4 regions of the Enterobacter sp. RHBSTW-00175 genome follow, and region 1 is predicted to be linked to each of the others. Evidence: predicted binding sites of a transcription regulator. Region 1 holds the regulator's gene; each other region holds the start of a gene.
The links. The regulator PurR, encoded in region 1, represses purine synthesis genes. The targets are predictions, from matches to a motif close to CANGCAAACGTTTGCNTG.
Positions count from the first base shown of each region.

Region 1 (3,129 bases):
CGGCGGAACCACGGCAAAGGTCGCCGCACCCCATACCACCATCGCAATGGCTGCGCCAATTTCGTTACGCGCCAGCCACGGAATGGCCACCATGATGACAATCAGCAGCGTTAAGAAGCCTTTCAGCGTGCCACTCACGGAACGGTCTGCCAGCTTACCGCCCAGGTAGTTACCGATAGAGAACCCTACGCCAATCAGCACCAGCATCGCGGTAATAAAGACCGGCGTGGCATGAGTAATGTCGTGCAGCACGGGCGAAATATAGGTATAGAGCGTGAACATCGCCCCAGCCCCCAGCACGGTGGTCAGCAGTGCAGACAATACCTGAGGACGAACCAGCACGGACAGCTCTTTGCGTACATCAGGGCGTTCGCCTGCGCTGCCTTTTGGCAACGAGAAGAACAGTGCGACCATAGCAATCACGCCCAGTGCAGCGGTTGCCAGGAACGACATACGCCAGCCGATCGCTTCACCCAGCCACGTGGCCGCAGGTACACCGCCGATGTTGGCAATGGTCAGACCCATAAACATGGTTGCCACGGCGCTGGCCTGCTTATGTTTAGGTACAACGCTTGCTGCAACCACCGAGCCCAGTCCGAAGAAGGCACCGTGGTTAAGGCTGGTCAGGATACGTGACAACATCAGCGTGGTGTAATCCGGTGAAAGCGCGGAAAGCACATTCCCCAGGGTAAAAATAGCCATCAGGAAAATCAGCGCATTACGGCGCGCACGGTGTGAAAGCAGCAACGTCATTAACGGTGCCCCTACCATCACGCCAATCGCGTAGGCGCTAATCAGCATACCGGCCGCCGGGATAGAGACGTCTACACCCCGGGCGATAACAGGCAATAACCCCATCGGGGAAAATTCGGTGGTGCCAATCCCAAAAGCGCCAATCGCCAGGGCCAGCAGAGGATAATTGATTTTCATGAGTCAACTCCGGATGCCGTGTCGTACCGCGACACAGAACAAAGAAGCAAAAAGCATGACACCAATCACAAAAAATGAGAAGTTAACAATTTGGCAAAAGATTATTGCCGGAGAAGTAACAATCAGCGAGGAATGTGGAGGGAGAGAACTCTCCCCCCGCGTAAATCAGTGCAATACAGCCGTCAGACCAGCTGCAACAATCAGTGCCAGCACGATAACGGTGGTCGTCAGCGAAAACTTAAGATCGGTACTCATCAATTTTTCTCCTTTTAATCACCTTACGAAAAGTGAGCTTGCTCATTTTTACACAGTTTACGTCAAAAATCTTCTTGGATTTAAACTGATATCCACTTTTGCTCTTCCCCTTTTCATCAAGATAGGACAAAATTCCACGCTAAATTTATTAGCGTACCGGCCATTGACCCCCTCCTGACGTCCTGTGTCGTTTTCCCGGCGTGTCGCAATTCCAGATTGCGTGATAAGGGTGAGAGAAGGCAAACGTTTACCTTCAAGTTTTTCAGGAGCTTAGGATATGGTCTGGAGTGACATTTAATGGCAACAATTAAAGACGTGGCAAAACGCGCAAACGTTTCCACTACAACCGTATCACATGTAATTAACAAAACCCGTTTTGTAGCGGAAGAGACGCGTAATGCCGTCTGGGCGGCGATCAAAGAACTGCACTATTCGCCAAGCGCGGTCGCACGTAGCCTTAAAGTTAATCACACCAAATCCATTGGTTTGCTGGCCACCAGCAGCGAAGCTGCATATTTCGCAGAGATAATCGAGGCGGTCGAGAAAAACTGCTTCCAGAAAGGCTATACCCTGATCCTGGGTAACGCATGGAACAACCATGAGAAACAGCGCGCTTATCTGTCAATGATGGCGCAAAAACGCGTGGATGGCCTGCTGGTCATGTGTTCCGAATACCCGGATTCTGTGCTCTCCATGCTGGAAGAGTACCGTCACATCCCAATGGTGGTGATGGACTGGGGTGAAGCGCACGCCGATTTTACTGACTCAGTAATCGATAACGCCTTTGAAGGCGGTTACATGGCCGGTCGTTATCTGGTAGAACGGGGTCACCGCGAGATTGGCGTGATTCCAGGTCCACTGGAGCGCAACACCGGTGCAGGCCGCCTGGCCGGATTTATGAAAGCCATGGAAGAAGCACTGATCACCGTTCCAGAAAACTGGATTGTTCAGGGTGACTTTGAGCCTGAATCCGGTTACCGCGCAATGCAGCAAATAGTCTCCCAGCCGCATCGTCCGACTGCTGTCTTCTGCGGTGGCGATATTATGGCGATGGGTGCGCTTTGTGCTGCCGATGAGCTGGGTCTGCGCGTACCGCAGGATATTTCTGTGATCGGGTATGACAACGTGCGCAACGCGCGTTTCTTCACCCCGGCGCTGACCACTATTCATCAACCGAAAGATTCTCTGGGTGAAACAGCCTTCAACATGCTGATGGACAGGATCGTTAACAAACGTGAAGAGTCGCAGTCAATTGAAGTCCACCCGCGTCTTATCGAACGTCGCTCCGTGGCGGACGGTCCTTTCCGCGACTACCGCCGTTAATCGTGTACGGAGCCAGTTAATCTGGCTCCCGTAACCACTCCCTGTTCAGCGTTTCACTGTCCCCCAGGTAATCCAGCAGCCAGGCCATCGCGGGCGATACGTCACTTTGCTGCCAGGTCAGACAACAGGCCGCGTCCGGGAATGGGTTTTCAAGCTCAAGGGCAACCCACTCCCCGGCATCGATTCGTGGTCTGGCAAAATGGACCGGCACCATTGCCACACACAACCCGGCAGAAAGGCAGGTCGCGGAGGATTCCCAGTCGGGCGCAATCACCCGTCGCTGGTTATCCAGAAGCCAGGTCACACGCTTGGGTAACGAGCGTGACGTATCTTCCAGTACCAGCGATGGCCAGTTACGCAGGGTATCATCGCTTAACGGCCCTGCCATTGCCGCCAGCGGGTGATCGCTTGCCACCACGCATTTCCAGCTTAACATTCCCATATCGCGAAATGCGTAACGTCCCCCAACGGGTATGGCCTGTGTTGCGCCGATCGCCATCTCTGCCCTGCCATCTGCCAGCGCATCCCAGACACCGTTAAAGACTTCCTGCGATACCCGCAGCTCGACATCGGAGAAGTGGCGATAAAAATCGACAATCATCTGCCGGGTACGTTCGGGTT
Region 1 is NZ_CP055930.1:4,455,357-4,458,485, reverse strand. It holds gene HV107_RS21570 (MFS transporter) at 1-930, opposite strand, end outside; gene HV107_RS21565 (YnhF family membrane protein) at 1,096-1,185, opposite strand; gene purR (HTH-type transcriptional repressor PurR) at 1,483-2,508, shown strand; gene punR (DNA-binding transcriptional activator PunR) at 2,525-3,129, opposite strand, start outside.

Region 2 (3,129 bases), 1.5 Mb from region 1:
AGACGCCCGGAATAGTGGGAAACAAACGCCGGGCTGAGAATACGCATATAACCTGCCAGCACCACAACATCCGGCGCATAAGCGTCTATTTCTTGCACCAGTTCGCGGTCAAAGGCTTCACGCCCTGAGAACTGGCTGGCTTCCAGCGCGTGCGCCGGGATATTTGCATCGCGGGCACGCTCAAGGCCGAATGCATCGGCCTTGTTGCTGAAAACTGCACGTATGGTGCCATTTATCTTCTTCTGTTTGCAGGCGTCAATGACCGCCTGCAAATTGCTTCCGTTACCGGAAATGAGCACCACGATGTTTTTCATTCAATGACCACACGCTGTTCGGAATCAGATGCTTTGATGATACCGATTTTCCACGCGTTTTCACCTTTCTCATTCAGAAGCGTAATGGCCTTATCAGCTTCGCTTGCAGGCAGTGCGATGACCATGCCCACGCCGCAGTTGAAGGTACGATACATTTCATGAGAGCTGACGTTACCTGCGGTTTGCAGCCAGTTAAATACGGACGGCCACTGCCAGGAGGATTCGTCGATCACGGCCTGGGTATTATCCGGCAGTACGCGCGGAATGTTTTCCCAGAAGCCGCCACCGGTCAGGTGGGCAATCGCGTGAACGTCGACGTTCTCGATAAGCTCCAGCACGTTTTTCACGTAGATGCGGGTAGGTGCCAGCAGGTGATCGGCCAGAGGTTTGCCATCCAGCTCAGTGGTCAGTGGGTCAGAACCGCTGACTTCAAGGATTTTTCGCACCAGAGAATAACCGTTGGAATGCGGGCCGCTGGAAGCCAGCGCAACCAGCACATCGCCGTCAGCCACTTTACTGCCGTCGATAATTTCTGATTTTTCTACCACGCCGACGCAGAAACCGGCGACGTCATAATCTTCACCGTGATACATACCCGGCATTTCAGCCGTTTCGCCACCAACCAGGGAACAGCCGGATTGCAGGCAGCCTTCGGCAATGCCGTTAATCACGCTGGCTGCGGTATCCACATCCAGTTTGCCGGTTGCGTAGTAGTCAAGGAAGAACAGCGGCTCTGCGCCCTGAACCACCAGGTCGTTTACACACATCGCCACCAGATCGATACCGATCGTGTCATGACGTTTAAGATCCATCGCCAGGCGCAGTTTCGTACCCACACCGTCAGTACCCGAGACCAGAACAGGTTCACGATATTTTTGCGGCAGCGCGCACAGTGCGCCGAATCCACCCAGACCACCCATCACTTCCGGGCGGCGGGTTTTTTTCACCACACCTTTGATTCGGTCAACCAGCGCATTACCTGCGTCAATATCAACACCGGCATCTTTGTAGCTGAGAGAAGTTTTGTTGGTCACGGCTTAAATCCCCACGCGATTGCATAGCTAGTAAGAAAAATCGGCGCAATTCTAACAGTCCAGGCAAACGTTTGCGAGCCTATTCTGCAACAGAAATGTGCACAGGGATTTTTTTAGCGCTGTGGTGATTGTTCACGCTCAAACTTGACTCTGTTCACGAAAATGAAACCGGTTTCGGGAAGTTGCTTGCAAGCGGTTTGTTGAATGAACATCATGAAACTGAAACCGGTTTCAGTTTCATTCAGGAGGGATGAACGTCATGAACATTGCCGCATTCGACATTGGTGGCACCGCATTAAGAATGGGCATCGTAACCACGCAGGGCGAGCTGTTGCACAGGGATAAAGCCGCTATTAAGAACAGCGACGGTGATGCCATTCTTTCAGAAATGCTGCAATGGGTGGCGTTACACCCGGACCTTGAGGGTATTGCCATCAGCGCGCCGGGCTACGTCAATCCCCATACCGGTTATATCGAAATGGGCGGGGCGATTCGCCGCTTCGATAACTTTGCGATGCAGGAGTGGCTGAGCGCGCAAACGGGTTTACCGGTCACCGTTGAAAATGACGCTAACTGTGTGCTTCTGGCCGAACGCTGGCAGGGGAAAGCGGCCGGTACTGATAATTTTCTGGTGCTGACCATCGGCACCGGGATAGGCGGCGCGATTTTCTGCAACGGCAAGCTGGTTCACGGCGCGCGTTTTCGTGCCGGGGAATTCGGCTACATGCTTACCGAGCGCGCAGACTCCAGAAAAGTCGCCCGTCACTCCATGAATGAAAACTGCACCCTGCGTACGCTTCGCAAGCGCTATGCCGACTATCACGGCCAGGGGCTTGATGATGTCACGGGGGAGACCATTTTTGATGGTTACGATGCGGGCGATGTGGTTTGCCGTCGTCTGGTCGATGACTTTCTTAACGGCATTGCGACAGGGCTTTACAACCTGGCAAATGTCTTCGATCCACAAACCATTTTTATCGGCGGCGGTATCGCAGAACGCCCAGGGTTCATGGATTTACTTCGCACGCATCTTACGTGGTTTGGCATCGCAGATATTGCCGATGTCGTGAGCCACGGCAACAGCGCCGGCCTGATTGGCGCGGTTTACCATTTCAGACAGCAGTATCCGTCAGCAATCAGCAACATCGAATGAGGGAAAGAGTATGTCAGGATTCAAAGAAGGTTTTCTGTGGGGCGGTGCGGTTGCAGCGCATCAGCTGGAAGGCGGCTGGAAAGAGGGCGGCAAAGGCGTCAGCGTCGCCGACGTGATGACCGCAGGGGCGCACGGCGTACCGCGTGAAATCACCAACGGCGTGTTGCAGGGAAAAAATTACCCGAACCATGAAGCCATCGACTTCTACCATCGTTATAAAGAAGACATCCGACTCTTTGCCGAAATGGGGTTCAAATGTTTCCGAACCTCTATCGCCTGGACGCGTATTTTCCCGAAAGGGGATGAACTGGAGCCTAACGAGGCTGGCCTAAAATTCTACGACGACCTGTTCGACGAGTGCCTGAAGTACGGCATCGAACCGGTCATCACACTCTCGCACTTCGAGATGCCTTTCCATCTGGTCACCGAATACGGCGGCTGGCGTAACCGCAAGCTGATCGATTTCTTTGTGCGTTTCTCAAAAGTGGTCTTCCAGCGCTACCAGCATAAAGTGAAGTACTGGATGACCTTTAACGAGATCAACAACCAGGCAAACTTCCACGAAGACTTCGCACCGTTTACCAACTCCGGGCTGAAGTACGAGCCGGGCGAAGACCGCGAGCCGGTA
Region 2 is NZ_CP055930.1:590,554-593,682, reverse strand. It holds gene purN (phosphoribosylglycinamide formyltransferase) at 1-314, opposite strand, end outside; gene purM (phosphoribosylformylglycinamidine cyclo-ligase) at 311-1,348, opposite strand; gene bglK (beta-glucoside kinase BglK) at 1,608-2,501, shown strand; gene HV107_RS02770 (6-phospho-beta-glucosidase) at 2,512-3,129, shown strand, end outside.
Region 2: purM (phosphoribosylformylglycinamidine cyclo-ligase) is a predicted target of PurR. The motif match lies at 1,409-1,426, and genes of this name have one in related genera.

Region 3 (3,129 bases), 2.2 Mb from region 1:
CGCTATTCCAACGCCTGATATCAGGCAAACATTGGCAGCATCAGGTACAGCTTGATCACCAGCGCGTTGACGATATCAATAAAGAACGCCCCCACCATCGGAACCACCAGAAACGCCATATGAGAGGGACCGAATCGCTCGGTGATCGCCTGCATGTTGGCAATAGCGGTCGGCGTCGCACCCAGACCAAACCCGCAATGCCCCGCAGCCAGTACCGCAGCATCGTAGTTTTTACCCATCATGCGCCAGGTGACAAACATGGCATACAGGGCCATAAACAGGGCCTGAACCGCCAGAATAGCGACCATCGGCAGCGCCAGAGAGGCCAGTTCCCAGAGCTTGAGGCTCATCAGCGCCATCGCCAGGAACAGTGACAGGCAGACGTTACCCAGCACCGAAACGGCACGTTCGAACACGCGGTAGAAGCCCATTGCGGCCAGACCGTTACTCAGCACCACCCCGACAAACAGCACGCAAACAAATGTCGGCAGTTCAAATGCGGAGCCTGCCAGCCATTGCGCAACCACTTTGCCCACGGTCAGGCAGATGGCAATCATCGCGATGGTTTCAATCAGCACCAGCGAAGTAATACTGCGCCCGACATCCGGCTTTTCAAACGCCGTGGGCACCAGTTCATCGTCCGGTCTGCCGTCTGGCGTAGTGGAGTGCTTCACCAGATAGCGCGCCACCGGGCCACCAATCAACCCGCCCAGCACCAGGCCGAAGGTTGCGCAGGCCATCGCCACTTCCGTTGCGTTTTCAAAGCCGTAACGCTCAATGAACAGCTTGCTCCACGCGGCACCGGTGCCATGTCCACCAGACAGCGTGATTGACCCTGCCAGCAGCCCCATCAGCGGATCCAGCCCCAGCAGCGTGGCCATGCCGATACCGATAGCGTTTTGCATCAGCAGCAGCCCAACCACCACAATCAAAAATACGCCGAGCACTTTACCGCCCGCGCGCAGGCTCGCCAGGTTGGCATTCAGGCCGATGGTGGCAAAGAAAGCCAGCATCAGCGGGTCTTTCAGGGACATATCAAAATCAATTTCCCAGCCCATGCTTTTTTTCAGCACCAGCAGGGCCAGCGCCACCAGTAATCCACCGGCAACGGGTTCAGGAATGGTGTACTTCTTGAGAAGGGAAACACTGTGTACCAGTTTACGGCCAAGCAGTAAGACCAGCGTTGCGGCAACAAGTGTCGACAACGTATCGAGGTGAATCATAGAGGGCTCCTTATTCTGCGCGTATTCCACTCACACGCGGCGTTATCCTGGCGGGTTTGCGCTCGTCATGAGCCACCCGCGTAAAAAGTGTAATTTTTTTTCCTGACGGCGTGTAAAAAAGGTGCCCGCAGCGGCAGATTTTCTTATCTTTTTTTGCTGGCAATCGTTTGCTTTTACCAACTGGTCAGATAAAATGCCCGCTTTTCTACCGTGGGATTGCTGCCGATGTCCGTTAACACCATAGAGTCTCCCGATGCGCAACCGATTGCGCAGCCGCAGAACAGTGAATTAATCTACCGCCTTGAAGATCGCCCACCGCTGCCTCAAACCCTGTTTGCCGCTTGTCAGCATTTACTGGCGATGTTTGTTGCGGTGATCACGCCTGCTCTGCTGATTTGCCAGGCGCTTGGTTTACCGGCTCAGGACACACAACACATCATCAGCATGTCCCTGTTCGCCTCTGGCGTGGCCTCGATTATTCAGATTAAAGCGTGGGGTCCGGTGGGTTCGGGTTTGCTGTCGATTCAGGGCACCAGTTTTAATTTTGTGGCACCGCTGATTATGGGCGGCACGGCGCTGAAAACCGGTGGTGCCGATGTCCCGACCATGATGGCAGCCCTGTTCGGTACCCTGATGCTGGCAAGCTGCACGGAAATGGTTATCTCCCGCGTTCTGCACCTGGCGCGCCGCGTGATCACCCCACTGGTGTCCGGCGTGGTAGTGATGATTATCGGCCTGTCTCTGATTCAGGTTGGCCTGACCTCCATCGGCGGCGGTTATGGCGCAATGGCCGACCACACCTTCGGCGCACCGAAAAACCTGCTGCTGGCAGGCGTGGTGCTGGCGATCATTATTCTGCTTAACCGTCAGCGTAACCCTTACCTGCGCGTCGCGTCACTGGTGATCGCCATGGCTGCCGGCTATCTGCTGGCATGGGCGCTGGGGATGCTGCCGGAAAATGCTGCCCCCGCCAGCAGTGCATTAATCACCATCCCGACCCCGCTGTACTACGGCCTGGGCATTGACTGGGGTCTGCTGGTGCCGCTGATGCTGGTCTTTATGATCACCTCGCTGGAAACCATCGGTGATATTACGGCGACGTCTGATGTCTCTGAGCAGCCGGTTTCTGGCCCGCTGTACATGAAACGCCTGAAAGGCGGCGTGCTGGCAAACGGCCTGAACTCGTTTGTCTCTGCGGTGTTCAACACCTTCCCGAACTCCTGCTTCGGCCAGAATAACGGCGTGATCCAGCTGACCGGCGTTGCCAGCCGCTACGTCGGTTTTGTGGTGGCACTGATGCTGATCGTGCTCGGCCTGTTCCCGGCAGTAAGTGGTTTTGTGCAGCACATTCCTGAGCCGGTGCTTGGCGGCGCTACGCTTGTGATGTTCGGGACTATCGCCGCATCGGGTGTGCGCATTGTCTCGCGCGAGCCGCTGAATCGTCGTGCGATCATGATTATCGCGCTGTCTCTGGCTGTCGGCCTGGGTGTTTCTCAGCAGCCGCTGATCCTTCAGTTCGCACCAGACTGGCTGAAAAACCTGCTCTCTTCCGGCATCGCGGCTGGCGGTATTACGGCCATCGTACTGAACCTCGTTTTCCCGCCTGAAAAAAATTGATCGCCATCACGGCAGGCAGTCAATGCCTGCCGTGACATCTAATTACACCATTCCCGCCTTGAGCATTGCGCATAAATCGTGCATAACTCCTTTATGTGCGTTTCGCGGGATGGAAGACCATGAAATTTATTGGAAAGCTGCTCGTTTATCTTCTGATAGCCCTGTTAATTGTGGTTCTGGCGTTCTATTTCCTGCTCCAGACTCGCTGGGGTGCGTCTGAGGTCAGTAGCTGGGTCACGGTCAATACCGATTACGAACTCAGTTTCGACCAGATGGATCATCGCTTCTC
Region 3 is NZ_CP055930.1:2,237,349-2,240,477, reverse strand. It holds gene recG (ATP-dependent DNA helicase RecG) at 1-18, shown strand, start outside; gene gltS (sodium/glutamate symporter) at 21-1,223, opposite strand; gene HV107_RS10595 (NCS2 family protein) at 1,449-2,840, shown strand; gene HV107_RS10590 (AsmA family protein) at 2,960-3,129, shown strand, end outside.
Region 3: HV107_RS10595 (NCS2 family protein) is a predicted target of PurR. The motif match lies at 1,380-1,397, and genes of this name have one in related genera.

Region 4 (3,129 bases), 2.7 Mb from region 1:
GGGCTGGTGGCGGTGGCGTTGTTGCTGACGTGGAGGCTAAAAAAATGGCCCCCGGAGCAAACCCCGGAGGCCACGTCACCATCGTGAGTAATTACTGAATCGCGATGGTGTTAATGATGTTTTCAGCGGCGGTCTGCGCTTTCTGCTGATCGTCTGCTGGCAGGGTGATTTGCAGGGTCAGCAGTTTGTTGTCGACCTTGCCGAGCACCACAGAAGAGTATGCGGTCTGGCCTTTTGCAGAGATGATGCTGTCCAGCTGTTGCATTGCGTGACCTTTCAGCTCAATGGACTTGTTGGTCACAACCTGCAACTGCGGGTCACGGCTGCGCTGCTGATCTTCCAGACGTTTGGACAGAACGCCCAGATCTTCGTTGGTGTCATCGCCCACAATCACAATCACGGCTTTCTGCCCGGTCGCATCGGAATAGACGTGCATATTGTTCGCCTGTGTACCCAGCTTACCGCTCTGATCGGTCATATCTGCTGGCAGAGAGAAACTCAGCTTGCCATCCAGAAGACTTACCGGCTGCCCGGCCGCATTACTTTCTGCTGACGCGCCTTGAGCAGGTGCTTTCGTGTCGCTGTTATCACAGGCGGCAAGGCCTACAACCAGCAGGCCAATCCCGACATATTTAACCAGATTGCGCATTGACTTCTTCCTTTCGATAAACGGCCATAACGGCTCATTCGAGCATCTTATCACAACTGTTAAAGCGAACCCTTAACCTGCCTGCAATGCAGAGATTTCAGATTTATCTGCCAGCCTTTTCAGCAGCATATTCAGCAATACGCCATACATCGGCAGGAAGAACACAATGCTGATAAGCACCTTGAAGCAGTAGTCCACCAGCGCGATTTCCATCCAGTGTTCAGCCATAAACGCATCCGGGCTACGCCAGAAAGCGATAAAGAAGAAGGCCAGCGTATCGCTTACGTTACCAAACAGCGTGGAGGCCGTTGGCGCCATCCACCAGCGGTGGTTTTGCCGCAGGCGGTTAAACACGTGAACGTCAAGGATTTGCCCCAGGGCATAGGCCATAAAGCTGGCGGTAGCGATACGCGCCACAAACAGGTTGAAGTGCGTTAGCGCCTCAAAGCCCTGCCAGCTTCCCATATAGAACAGGGAAGAAATCACGTAGGAGATGAACAGTGCCGGAAGCATCACCGCAAAGATAATTCGACGCGCCAGCGGTGCACCAAAGATACGCACGGTTAAATCGGTCGCGAGGAAGATAAACGGGAAACTGAACGCGCCCCAGGTGGTATGAAAACCAAAAATGGCGATCGGCAGCTGTACCAGATAGTTGCTGGAGGTGATCACCAGCAGATGAAAAAGAGAAAGCCAGAACAACGCTTTTACGCGCTGCGGTTGAGAGAACTGCGTCATATTGTGACCTTTTTGAACGTTGGGGTGAGGGAACCCAATAAAAACCGCTGCATGATACTGCTTTCATTCACCTTTGCAATGGCTAATTTTCACGCAATCGTTAACCTGGTTTGCATTGGCGGCAACGGGGCGTAAACTACAGCCGTTTTTATGTGAACGAGAAGAAAATGACCGACCTGTTTTCCAGCCCAGACCATACGCTTGATGCCCAGGGCCTTCGCTGCCCGGAACCGGTGATGATGGTGCGCAAAACCGTGCGTAACATGCAGACCGGCGAAACGCTTTTAATCATTGCCGACGATCCGGCAACCACCCGCGACATCCCCGGTTTTTGTACCTTTATGGAACACGAACTGGTCGCGCAGCAGACGGAAGCGCTGCCGTACCGGTATTTGATTCGTAAAGGTTAATCGCCTGCCCGGTAAGGCGAAGCCACCACCGGGCGGTGTTTTACCTTTTACGCAACAGCCGCAGCGCGTTCGCTGTTACCAGCACGGTTGCTCCGGTATCTGCCAGCACCGCCAGCCACAGCCCGGTAATTCCAAGCAGCGTGGTCACCAGGAAAATCCCTTTCAGGCCTAGTGCAATCGTGATGTTCTGACGAATGTTAGCGCGAGTGGCGCGCGCCAGGCGGATCATCTGCGCAAGCCCTGTCAGCCGGTTATGCGTGAGCGCGGCATCCGCGGTTTCCAGTGCCACATCGGTGCCGCTACCCATCGCAATGCCAATGGTTGAGGCTTTCATTGCCGGGGCATCGTTGATCCCATCACCCACCATCGCCAGTGGCGCACTGGCATTCAGTCGGGTGACTGCCTTCACTTTGTCGGCAGGCAGCAGCCCGGCCTGAAACTCCATGCCTAACTCTGCGGCGATGCTCGCGGCGGCGCGCGGGTTATCCCCCGTCAGGATCACGCCCTGAACACCAATCTGATGCAGATCAGCCATGGCCGCTTTTGCATCCTCACGCAGGGTATCACGCAGTGCCAGCATCCCCAGCGCAGTGCCATCCTGCACCACAATAATGACCGTCTGCCCGGCCTGTTCCAGCTCATTTACGCGGGCAGCTAACCCGGCCACAGGGAATTTATCCGCAGCACTGATAAGCACTTTCTTGTCCCCGACGTGGGCTTCAATCCCTGAACCCACCAGCGCACGCTGGGCAGTGGCTGCCGGTATGGTCAGCCCACGGGACTGCGCTTCACGCACAATCGCCTGGGCCAGCGGGTGCGTCGAACCTTGTTCAACGGCGGCAGCCAGTGCCAGTAGTTCGTCTTCACTGATGTTCTGGGGATAAACGCCAGTCACCTGTGGCTTACCCACGGTCAGCGTGCCGGTTTTATCAAATGCGATATGCTGAACCTGGCTCAACTGCTCCAGTGCCGCACCGCCTTTAATCAGCGCACCGCGGCGTGCTGCGGCGGCAAGGCCTGATGTAATCGCAGCGGGTGTGGAGATAACCAGCGCGCACGGGCAACCAATCAGCAGCAGCGTCAGGCCCTTGTAGATCCAGCCTTCCCACGGCGCGCCAAACAACAATGGCGGGATAATGGTGACCAGCAGGGCAACCAGCATGATGGCAGGGGTGTAAATGCGGCTAAAGCGATCGATAAAGCGTTCCACCGGCGCACGGCGCTCTTCGGCCTCTTCAATGAGCTTCAGAATGCGGTCGATAGCGCTGTCGCCTGGTTCGGAGAGTACGGTCAATTGCACCAGACGGTCGACGCTGGTGGCTCCGGCAGGGA
Region 4 is NZ_CP055930.1:1,777,731-1,780,859, reverse strand. It holds gene HV107_RS08485 (MFS transporter) at 1-87, shown strand, start outside; gene HV107_RS08480 (DcrB family lipoprotein) at 92-649, opposite strand; gene HV107_RS08475 (7-cyano-7-deazaguanine/7-aminomethyl-7-deazaguanine transporter) at 722-1,387, opposite strand; gene tusA (sulfurtransferase TusA) at 1,555-1,797, shown strand; gene zntA (Zn(II)/Cd(II)/Pb(II) translocating P-type ATPase ZntA) at 1,838-3,129, opposite strand, start outside.
Region 4: tusA (sulfurtransferase TusA) is a predicted target of PurR. The motif match lies at 1,478-1,495, and genes of this name have one in related genera.